Regions from separate parts of the Streptomyces sp. NBC_00820 genome, predicted to be linked through region 1. Evidence: riboswitches for the same ligand, from Rfam matches in the RefSeq annotation. Region 1 holds a riboswitch; the other holds the start of a gene.

Region 1 (5,131 bases):
ACCAGCGGGTGTGCGCAGAAGAGGCCGTCGCGGACGCCGATGCCGTACTCGGCTGAGAGGGCGGCGGCGAAGTGGGAGCTGTTCCAGCCCTCGACGACGAAGGACAGGACGCCGACACGCGGGGCCTCGTCGCCGAAGAGGGAGAGCACACGCACCTCGGGGACCTCGGCGAGACCCGTCCGGACCCTGGAGATCAGGTGCCGCTCGCGGGCGACCAGGGTGTCGAAGCCGGCCTCGGTGAGTGCCCTGCAGGCCGAGGCGAGGGCGTAGGCGCCGACCACGTTCGGTGAGCCGGCCTCGTGGCGGGCGGCGCCCGCGTGCCACTCCACGTCGACCCCGCCGTCCTGTCGCCGGGATACCGAGCGGCTGGCGCCGCCGCCCGCGAGGTACGGCTCGGCCCCGGTCAGCCAGTCGGCACGGCCCGCCAGCACACCGGCGCCGAACGGGGCGTACAGCTTGTGGCCGGACAGGGCGACCCAGTCGACGTCCAGCTCCGCCACGCTCACCGGGTGGTGCGGGGCCAGCTGGGCGGCGTCCAGGACGATCCGCGCGCCGTGCGCGTGCGCGGCGGTGGCCAGCTCGCGCACCGGCCACAGCTCGCCGGTCACGTTGGAGGCGCCGGTGACGCAGACCAGGGCCGGGGCGCCGGCGTCGCGGCCTGCGAGGGCCCGCTCCAGGGTCTCGACGGCCTGGCGCGGGGTGCGCGGGGCGTCGAGGCAGGTGACCCGGGCGTCCCGCCAGGGCAGCAGGGCGGCGTGGTGCTCGGTCTCGAAGACGAAGACCTCGCAGCCGGCGGGCAGCGCGCGGGCCAGCAGGTTCAGGGAGTCCGTGGTCGACCGGGTGAAGACGACCTCGTCGTCCTCGCGGCAGCCGAGGAACGCGGCCACCGTGGCGCGGGCGTTCTCGAACAGGTCGGTGGAGAGCTGGGAGAGGTACCCGGCGCCCCGGTGGACGCTGCCGTAGTACGGCGCGTAGGCGGCGACGTCGTCCCAGACGCGCTGGAGGGCGGGGGCGCTGGCGGCGTAGTCGAGGGCGGCGTAGGTGACCTCGCCGCCGGTGACGAGCGGGACGGTGACGTCCCGGCCCAGCACGGGCAGCGGGGCGTGGACGGACGGGGCGGCGGCAGCGGTGTGCACGGACATGGCTGAACTCCCGTGAGGCAGGACGCGGGGAAGGTGAAGGGGGTGCGCGGAGGCGGGGCTCGGCGGCCCTAGCGCATTCGCTTGCTCACGGAAGGCTCCCTCGGACGACCAGGACCCCTGGTCCCACGCCTGTTCAGCGGCGTGCGAGGGGTCCGCGCTTGTCGTGGACCTCGTGGTCCACGACCTGGTCCTCACCCGGGGCACCCCGCCACGGACGGAGGGTTGCCGGACAGTCGGCCGGGGCCGCATGACTGTCACTCATGACCTGATCAGGAAGCTAACCGAGCCCGTCACCGGGGCGCAACCGCTGTCCGGATGCCGGGATGTGCGCGGAACGTACGTGGGACGTGCGCGGCCGAGACGGGACGGGACGCGGCAGGACGGGAGGCGACGCAACGGGAGGCGCAGGGACGCGGCGAAGGGCCGGCGCCCGCCCGGGCGCCGGCCCTTCTTGTCCCACGGCTATCGGTTGCTCGCGGCCACCCAGCGCTCCAGCGCCCGCTTGGCCGACCCGGAGTCGATCGACTCCGCGGCCCGCGCCATGCCCGCGCGGATCTGCTCGGCGAGCGGCGCGTCCGTCGGCCGCAGCGCGACCAGCGCCGCCGCCGAGTTCAGCAGGACCGCGTCCCGCACCGGCCCCGTCTCGCCGTCCAGCACCCTGCGGGCGACCTCCGCGTTGTACGACGGGTCGCCGCCGCGCAGGGCCTCCACCGGTACCAGTTCGATGCCCACGTCGCGCGGGTCGAAGGTCTCCTCGGTGACCTTGCCGTCACGCACGATCCAGACCCGGGAGGTGGACGTCGTCGTCAGTTCGTCGAGGCCGTCGTCACCGCGGAAGACGAGGGAGGAGTTGCCGCGCTCGGCGAAGACGCCCGCCACGATGGGGGCCATGGCGGCGTTCGCGACACCGACCGCCTGCGAGGTCACCTTGGCCGGGTTGGTCAGCGGACCGAGCACGTTGAAGGTGGTACGGATGCCCAACTGGCTGCGGGCGGCGGCGACATGGCGCAGCGACGGGTGGAACTTCACCGCGAAGCAGATGGTGATGCCGGCCTCTTCGGCGACCTCGGCGACCCGCCGCGGGGTCAGGTTCAGGTTGATGCCGAGCTTCTCCAGGACGTCGGAGGACCCGGAGGCGGAGGACGCGGCGCGGTTGCCGTGCTTGACGACCCTCTCGCCCGTGCCAGCCACGACGATCGAGGACATCGTGGAGATGTTGACGGTCTTGGCGCCGTCACCGCCGGTACCGACGATGTCGACGGCCGGACCCGGGACCTCGATCACGTTGGCGTGCTCGTACATGGTCCGGACGAGCCCGGTGATCTCCTGCACCGTCTCGCCCTTGGCACGCAGCGCCACCATGAACCCGGCGATCTGCGCGTCGGTCGCCTCGCCGCGCATGATCAGGTCCATCGCCCAGGCGGTGTCGTCCGCGGACAGGTCCCGGCCGTCCAGCAGTCCGTTCAGCAGGGCGGGCCAGGAACGAACCGCCGCGGTGTCGCCTCCGGCGGGGGTCACAGCGCTCATCAGCCGCTCCTGGGTGTGTGTGGGGACCGTGTGTTCCACCCCCCACCCTATCCAGCCCCCGGGCCGCCGACGGCCCCGTCTCCCGCCTCGGAGGTGCCCGCGGGCACGGGGAAGGGCCCCCTCCGAACCGGAGGGGGCCCTTCGACCGTGGTGTGGCGACGCGGGGATCAGTGGTGGCCGTGGCCGCTCGTGATCTCCTTGTACTCGTCGACGCTCGGCTTCGGGATCTGGTTGTCCTCGCCGTAGTAGGCGCCGGAGAGCTTGACGCGCAGCCGCTCCGAGGCCTTCACCTTGCGCTCGACACCGTTCTCGTCCACCGTCGGGCCGATCTCGGCCGGTTCGTACTGGTGGTGCGCCGTGAGGGTGTGCAGCTGCTCCTGGCTGAGCGGCTCGTGCACCTCGATGAACTCACCGTGCGGCAGGCGCTTGATGATGCCGGTCTCGCGACCGTGCAGCACCTTCTCCTTGTCGCGGCGCTGGAGGCCGAGGCAGATCCGCTTGGTGATGATGAACGCGAGGACCGGTCCGGCGAAGAAGCCGATCCGGACGAACCACGTGACCTGGTTGATCGACAGGTGGAAGTGGGTGGCCCACAGGTCGTTGCCACCGCCGACCAGACCGATCAGGTACACGGTCACCCAGGCGACACCGAAACCGGTACGCGTCGGCGCGTTGCGCGGACGGTCCAGGATGTGGTGCTCGCTCTTGTCACCGGTGACCCAGGACTCGATGAACGGGTAGACCGCGATAGCCATCAGCACGAGGCCGAAGAGCACCAGCGGGATGAACACGCCCAGGACGAGCGTGTGACCCCAGAAGTTGATCTCCCAGCCCGGCATGTAGCGGATCAGACCCTCGGCGAAGCCCATGTACCAGTCGGGCTGGGCGCCGGTGGAGACCTGGTCGGGCCGGTAGGGGCCCATCGCCCAGATCGGGTTGATCTGAGCGATCGCGGCGATGACGGCGATGGCACCGAAGACCAGGAAGAAGAAGCCTCCGGCCTTGGCCATGTACACCGGCAGCAGCGGCATGCCGACGACGTTCGTCTCGGTCTTTCCGGGGCCCGCGAACTGCGTGTGCTTGTGGTAGAAGACCAGGATCAGGTGCGCCACCATCAGGCCCAGCATGATGCCCGGCAGCAGCAGGATGTGGATCGAGTAGAACCGGGCCACGAAGTCGTGGCCGGGGAACTCGCCGCCGAAGAGGAAGAACGAGATGTACGTGCCGACGATCGGCATGGACAGGATCGCGCCCTCGGTGAAGCGGACACCGGTGCCGGAGAGCAGGTCGTCGGGGAGCGAGTAACCGGTGAAACCGGTGAACATGCCGAGGACGAACAGCAGGAAGCCGAACAGCCAGTTGATCTCACGCGGCTTGCGGAACGCACCGGTGAAGAACACACGCATCATGTGCACGAACATGCCCGCGAGGAAGATCAGCGCGGCCCAGTGGTGGATCTGCCGGATGAGCAGACCACCGCGCACATCGAAGGAGATGTGCAGGGTCGAGTTGAACGCCTCCGACATCAGCTGTCCCTGGAGCGGGACGTAGCTGCCGTGGTACTCCACCTCGTTCATCGACGGGTGGAAGAACAGCGTCAGATACACACCGGTCAGGATGATGATGAGGAAGCTGTACATACAGACTTCGCCCAGCATGAACGACCAGTGGTCGGGGAAGATCTTGCGCATGTTGGCCTTGGCCAGGGAGAAGATCCCCAGCCGGCCGTCGGCCCAGTCGGCGATGCGCTCGCCGGCCGGGGCCTTCCCGCGAGAGCGGCCCGCCGCACCTGCGGCAGATGAATTCGTTTCGTTCGCTGCAGTACTCATCCGCGCTCCCAGAATGCAGGACCGACGGGCTCCTCGAAGTCGCCGAGCGCCTGGAGGTAACCCTCGTCGTTCACGCCGATGCGGAGCTGCGGCAGGGCGTGACCGGCGGGACCGAAGATCACTCGGGCACCGTCGGAGAGGTCGAAGGTGGACTGGTGGCACGGGCACAGCACGTGGTGCGTCTGCTGCTCGTACAGGGAGATCGGGCAACCCACGTGGGTGCAGATCTTCGAGAAGGCGACGATGCCCTCGTGCGACCAGTCGAGCTCGCGCTTGTCCTTGATGTTGTTCGGCTGGAGCCGGACGATCATCAGGGCGGCCTTGGCGATCTCGTTCTGGAAGTCCTCGTCGGTCTCCTCCAGGCCCTCGGGCCTGGCGAAGGTCAGCGAACCGACGGCGACGTCCTCGGGACGCAGCGGCTCACCCGTGTTCACGTTGACGAGGAGCTTGCCCTTCGCCCACAGCGTGTGCCGCAGCGAGCTGTGCGGCAGCGGGCCGAGGTCGCGCAGCAGCATGACACCGGAGAGCGGCACCAGGGCCAGCGCGCCGAACATGGTGTTGCGGATCAGGTTGCGCCGGCCGAGACCCGACTCGGCGGCACCCTGACGGAAGTCCTCGAAGACCTGCGCCCGG
Region 2 (5,131 bases), 1.5 Mb from region 1:
GGGTCCGAGCACCTCGTGACAGCACTCGGTGAACGCGTCCGCCCAACGCCGGGTCAGGAACGCCGCCCGGTCGGCGCCGAGGATGCCGGTCAGCAGTTCGGCCGCGAGGTCGTCGGGCAGCAGCCGGAAGTAGTCCGGCGGCGCCCACGGGGTGTGCGAGAAGTGCCCGATGCGCAGGTCGGGCCTCAGCTGCCGGAGCATCCGGGGGGCGAGCGCCAGGTGGTAGTCCTGGATCAGCACCGCCGCGCCCTCGGCCGCCTCCTCGGCGAGCGCCTCGGCGAAGGCGCGGTTGTAGGCCCGGTACGACTCCCACTGCCGCCGGAACTCCGCGTCGAAGACCGGCTCCAGCGGGGTCTGGTACAGCATGTGGTGGACGAACCAGAGCGTCGAGTTGGCGATGCCGTTGTAGGCGTCGGCGTACACGTCGGCGTCGATGCCGAGCATCCGCACCCGCTGCCCGCCGGTGTCCTCGGCCGGCAGCAGTCCGCCCCGCGCACGCCGTACGGCCTCCCGGTCGCCGTCGCCCAGCGCGGCGCACACCCACACCGCGTCCGTGTCCGGTCCGATGGCGGACAGTCCCGAGACCAGTCCGCCGCCGCCTCTCCTGGCCAGCAGCGCGCCGTCGGCGCTGTCGGGGTCCACCTCGTACGAAACCGGGCCGCGGTTGGACGCGACCAGCACCTCAGCACCCTGCGTGGAAGCCATGGTCCTGAACCTAGCCCGGCCCGTAAACGCTCAAACGTACGGTCCGCCCCGAAAGGGGCTTGTATACGGCCGCACTCCGGCGCCCGGCCGACGGCTCACGCGACCCGGCCGTTCACACCACCGTGCGTGCCACGGCTCACGCGACCCGGCGCGCGGCGTACTCCGCGATCTCCGCCATCGGCGGCCGCTCCTCGGTGTCGACCGAGTAGGTGCGCGGCTCGAACCCGTCCTCGCCCCGCTCGAACTGGGTGAGGGCGGGCCGCACGAGGTGGCCGCGCGCGAGGCGGAGCTGCGCGGTGCGGTAGATCGCGGCGGCCATCCGGCCCAGCGCCTGCCCGTCCTGGTGCCGGTGCTTGCGCACGCCGACGTCGACCTGGGCCAGCGCGTCCAGGCCCACCAGGTGCAGGGCGTCGACCAGCATGCCCAGCTCCACGCCGTAGCCCACCGGGAACGGCAGCTGCTCCAGCAGCGAGCGGCGCGCCGCGTACTCGCCGCCCAGCGGCTGCACGAAGCCGGCCAGCTGCGGCCAGTGCATGTTCAGCAGCGGGCGGGCCATCAGCTCGGTGACCCGGCCGCCCTGCCCGCTCGCACCGGCGAGCGGACGGTCGTACATCGCCTTGACCAGGTCGACGTCAGGGTCGGTGAGCAGTGGGCCCACGATGCCGAGGACGAAGTCCGCGGAGAACTCCCTGAGGTCGGCGTCGACGAAACAGACGATGTCCCCGCCGGTGACCAGCAGGGAGCGCCACAGCACCTCGCCCTTGCCGGGTACGGCGGGCAGGCGCGGGAGTATGTCGTCGCGGTGCACGACCCGCGCTCCGGCGGCGGCCGCGACCTCGGAGGTGCGGTCGGTGGAGCCGGAGTCGACGACGACGATCTCGTCGATCAGCGGGGCCTGCTCCACGAGGTCGTGACGGATGACCCTGACGATCTCGCCGACCGTCTCCTCCTCGTTGAGTGCGGGAAGGACGACGGAGACGGACTGGCCGGTGCGCTGTTTGGCGGCCAGGACACGGTGCAGGGGGCGGTCGGCCACGGACCAGGAGCGGGTGGCCAGCCAGCGCTCGACTTCTTCCAGCACGGTCGGTGGCTCCTCACTGTCGTGATCGGGGGACGTGATCAGGTGTCGTGCTCAGGTGTGGCGCTCGGGGGTGGTGCTGAGGGGCGGTGGTCACACGCGGAAACCGTGTGACCCGTCTCGCGGTTCGGACGACTCTCTCCACTGTCCTGGCCTTCGGTTACAGTCTTGAGCAACGCCGATGACCATCGCATGTCGGGGGTCAAGAGCGTTCACACAACTACATACCGCTCATCCAGAGGGGCAGAGGGATACGGCCCGATGAAGCCCCGGCAACCCTCCAGTCGGTCACTCGTTCTCATCCGCGAGGCTCCCGGCTAGGGAAGGTGCCAAATCCGTCTCACGGCGAGATGCGTCGTGAGGAAGATGAGGAGAAAGGGCCTCGCCTCCATGGCTGTGCAGACCGTCGCCCCCCAGAGCACTCCCACCGTCGACCTCGGCCCCGCCGCCGCCCTGAGCTGTCGCGAGTGCGGCCACCAAGTACCGCTCGGCCCGGTGTTCGCCTGCGAGGAGTGCTTCGGCCCCCTCGAGATCGCCTACGACTTCTCGGCGTACGACACCGAGGAACTGCGCGCGCGGATCGAGTCCGGCCCCGCGAGCATCTGGCGCTACGCGCCCCTGCTGCCCGTCCCCGCCGACGTGGCCGCCAAGCCCAACCTCAACCCCGGCTGGACCCGGCTCGTCGAGGCCCGCAACCTCGCCCGCGAGCTGGGTGTCACCGGCGGGCTGTACGTGAAGGACGACTCCGGGAACCCGACGCACTCCTTCAAGGACCGCGTCGTCGCCCAGGCCCTGGAGGCCGCCCGCGCCTTCGGCTTCACCACCCTGTCCTGCTCCTCCACCGGCAACCTGGCCGGCGCGGTCGGCGCCGCCGCGGCCCGCGCGGGCCTGCGCTCCTGCGTGTTCATCCCGCACGACCTGGAGCAGGCAAAGATCGTCATGGCCGCCGTCTACGGCGGTGAGCTGGTCGGCATCGAGGGCAACTACGACGACGTGAACCGCTTCTGCTCCGAGCTGATCGGCGACCCGGTCGGCGAGGGCTGGGGCTTCGTCAACGTCAACCTGCGGCCGTACTACGCGGAGGGCTCCAAGACCCTGGCGTACGAGATCTGCGAGCAGCTCGGCTGGCGGCTGCCCGACCAGATCGTGGTTCCGATCGCCTCCGGATCCCAGCTCACGAAGATCGACAAGGGGCTGCGGGAGCTGGTCGCGCTCGGGCTGGTCGAGGACCGGCCGTACCGGATCTTCGGCGCACAGGCCGAGGGCTGCTCGCCGGTGTCGGCCGCGTACAAGGCGGGCCACGACGTCGTACGGCCGCAGAAGCCGGACACCATCGCCAGGTCCCTCGCCATCGGCAACCCGGCCGACGGGCCGTACGTCCTCGACATCGCGCGCCGCACCGGCGGTGCGGTGGAGGACGTGACCGACGAGGAGATCGTGGCCGCCATCCGGCTGCTGGCCCGCACGGAGGGCGTGTTCGCCGAGACGGCGGGCGGGGTGACGGTCGGCGTCACGAAGAAGCTCATCGAGAGCGGCGCCCTGGACCCGACGCTCACCACGGTCGTCCTCAACACCGGCGACGGCCTCAAGACCCTCGACGCGGTGGCCGGCACCGGTCCGACCGCCGTCATCCGCCCGACCCTGGAATCCTTCCGAGAGGCTGGCCTCGTATGAGCGTGACCGTTCGCATTCCGACCATCCTGCGTACCTATACCGGTGGTCAGGCCGAGGTCGCCGCCGAAGGGGCGACGCTGGCCGAGGTCATCGAGAACCTGGAGAAGCACCACACGGGGATCGCCGCCCGGGTACTGGACGACCAGGGCAAGCTGCGCCGTTTCGTCAACGTGTACGTCAATGACGACGACGTGCGTTTCGAGCGGGGCCTGGAGACGGTCACCCCGGACGGTGCCGGCGTCTCCATCATTCCGGCCGTCGCGGGCGGCTGACAGGGCCCGGTATTACCTTCGGTAATCGCGGTTACCGACTGTTCATCGAATGGCCCCCTCCGTGAGAGAAGCGGAGGGGGCCATTCTGCGTGATTGAGCACGGTAGAGTTGGGGAACGCGCTCCTGGGCCACTGGTCGGGAGCACTGGATTCATGCCGCGCGCCCGATAAGAAGTAGCCAAAATGCCCGGGTTGTTTGCGGCATTTGTGGTTTTTGCAGGGCCCGACTTGCCCTGAATTCAGGCGAATTCTCGCCACATTCCGGACCGCGCTCTTCTGGAATTCTCGTCCGATTGACCTGTTGCAGAGGGCAGTTGGGCAGATACATTCGGCCGCGGTCGACGCGTTCCGGCGCACGCCCCCGACCGATGGGGGGCGAGGTCTGACCCGGGTCCGCGAAGGGTGGATCTGTGCAAGGGCCAGTAATAGGGGAGTTAGGCATGGCTCAGGGCACCGTCAAGTGGTTCAACGCGGAGAAGGGCTACGGCTTCATCGCGGTCGACGGTGGCGCGGACGTCTTCGTCCATTACAGCGCCATTCAGATGGACGGTTACCGCACCCTGGAAGAGGGCCAGCGGGTCGAGTTCGAGATCTCGCAGGGCCAGAAGGGCCCGCAGGCCGACATGGTTCGCGTCACCGCCTGAACGTTTTCGCAGCGAAGGGCCCGCACCGGCACAGGGTGCGGGCCCTTCGTCGTGTCCGGCGGCCGCCGGACCGCCTCGCCCGGCGCCTGTTCGCGCGCGGCTGACGCTCTCGCTGCATCCCCCGAGGCGCTTGCGCCCGCCCGTCGCCCGACCACCACCCCTATTCGAGCCCGCTTCGCGGGCGCAGCCTTGCACTCGGGCATGCCGAGTGCTAATCATTGCGTTAGCACTCTGAAGGTGAGAGTGACAACGAAGGACCGGGTCGGTGAGGCCCGCAGGCCGGGTGGGGCAAGGAACCACAAGGCCGGCGAGCCGTCCGTCGCGGGCGCGGGCGCGGTCCGAAGGAATCACCCCCAGTCCTGGAGGGACCACTTCACATGGCCAAGATCATCGCGTTCGACGAGGAGGCGCGGCGCGGCCTCGAGCGCGGCATGAACCAGCTCGCGGACGCCGTCAAGGTGACGCTCGGCCCCAAGGGCCGCAACGTCGTCCTCGAGAAGAAGTGGGGCGCCCCCACGATCACCAACGATGGTGTCTCCATCGCCAAGGAGATCGAGCTCGAGGACCCGTACGAGAAGATCGGCGCCGAGCTGGTCAAGGAAGTCGCCAAGAAGACGGACGACGTCGCCGGTGACGGTACGACCACCGCGACCGTTCTCGCCCAGGCCCTGGTCAAGGAAGGCCTGCGCAACGTCGCCGCCGGTGCCAACCCGATGGCCCTGAAGCGCGGTATCGAGAAGGCCGTCGAGGCCGTCTCCG

What was found. Region 1 has a riboswitch for S-adenosylmethionine ahead of OIB37_RS10665 (aminotransferase class V-fold PLP-dependent enzyme). Riboswitches for the same ligand answer to the same signal wherever they lie in the genome.
Region 2: it holds a riboswitch for S-adenosylmethionine, as region 1 does, so the genes downstream of both, thrC (threonine synthase) here and OIB37_RS10665 (aminotransferase class V-fold PLP-dependent enzyme) in region 1, are expected to answer to the same signal.

The regions. Positions count from the first base shown of each region.
Region 1 is NZ_CP108882.1:2,342,760-2,347,890, forward strand. Features, by position in the region: gene OIB37_RS10665 (aminotransferase class V-fold PLP-dependent enzyme) at 1-1,142, opposite strand, end outside; SAM riboswitch class IV at 1,292-1,408, opposite strand; gene trpD (anthranilate phosphoribosyltransferase) at 1,605-2,669, opposite strand; gene qcrB (cytochrome bc1 complex cytochrome b subunit) at 2,837-4,498, opposite strand; gene qcrA (cytochrome bc1 complex Rieske iron-sulfur subunit) at 4,495-5,131, opposite strand, start outside.
Region 2 is NZ_CP108882.1:3,826,921-3,832,051, reverse strand. Features, by position in the region: gene OIB37_RS17295 (alpha,alpha-trehalose-phosphate synthase (UDP-forming)) at 1-705, opposite strand, end outside; gene OIB37_RS17290 (glucosyl-3-phosphoglycerate synthase) at 842-1,786, opposite strand; SAM riboswitch class I at 2,012-2,156, shown strand; gene thrC (threonine synthase) at 2,174-3,457, shown strand; gene OIB37_RS17280 (MoaD/ThiS family protein) at 3,454-3,729, shown strand; gene OIB37_RS17275 (cold-shock protein) at 4,169-4,372, shown strand; gene groL (chaperonin GroEL) at 4,750-5,131, shown strand, end outside.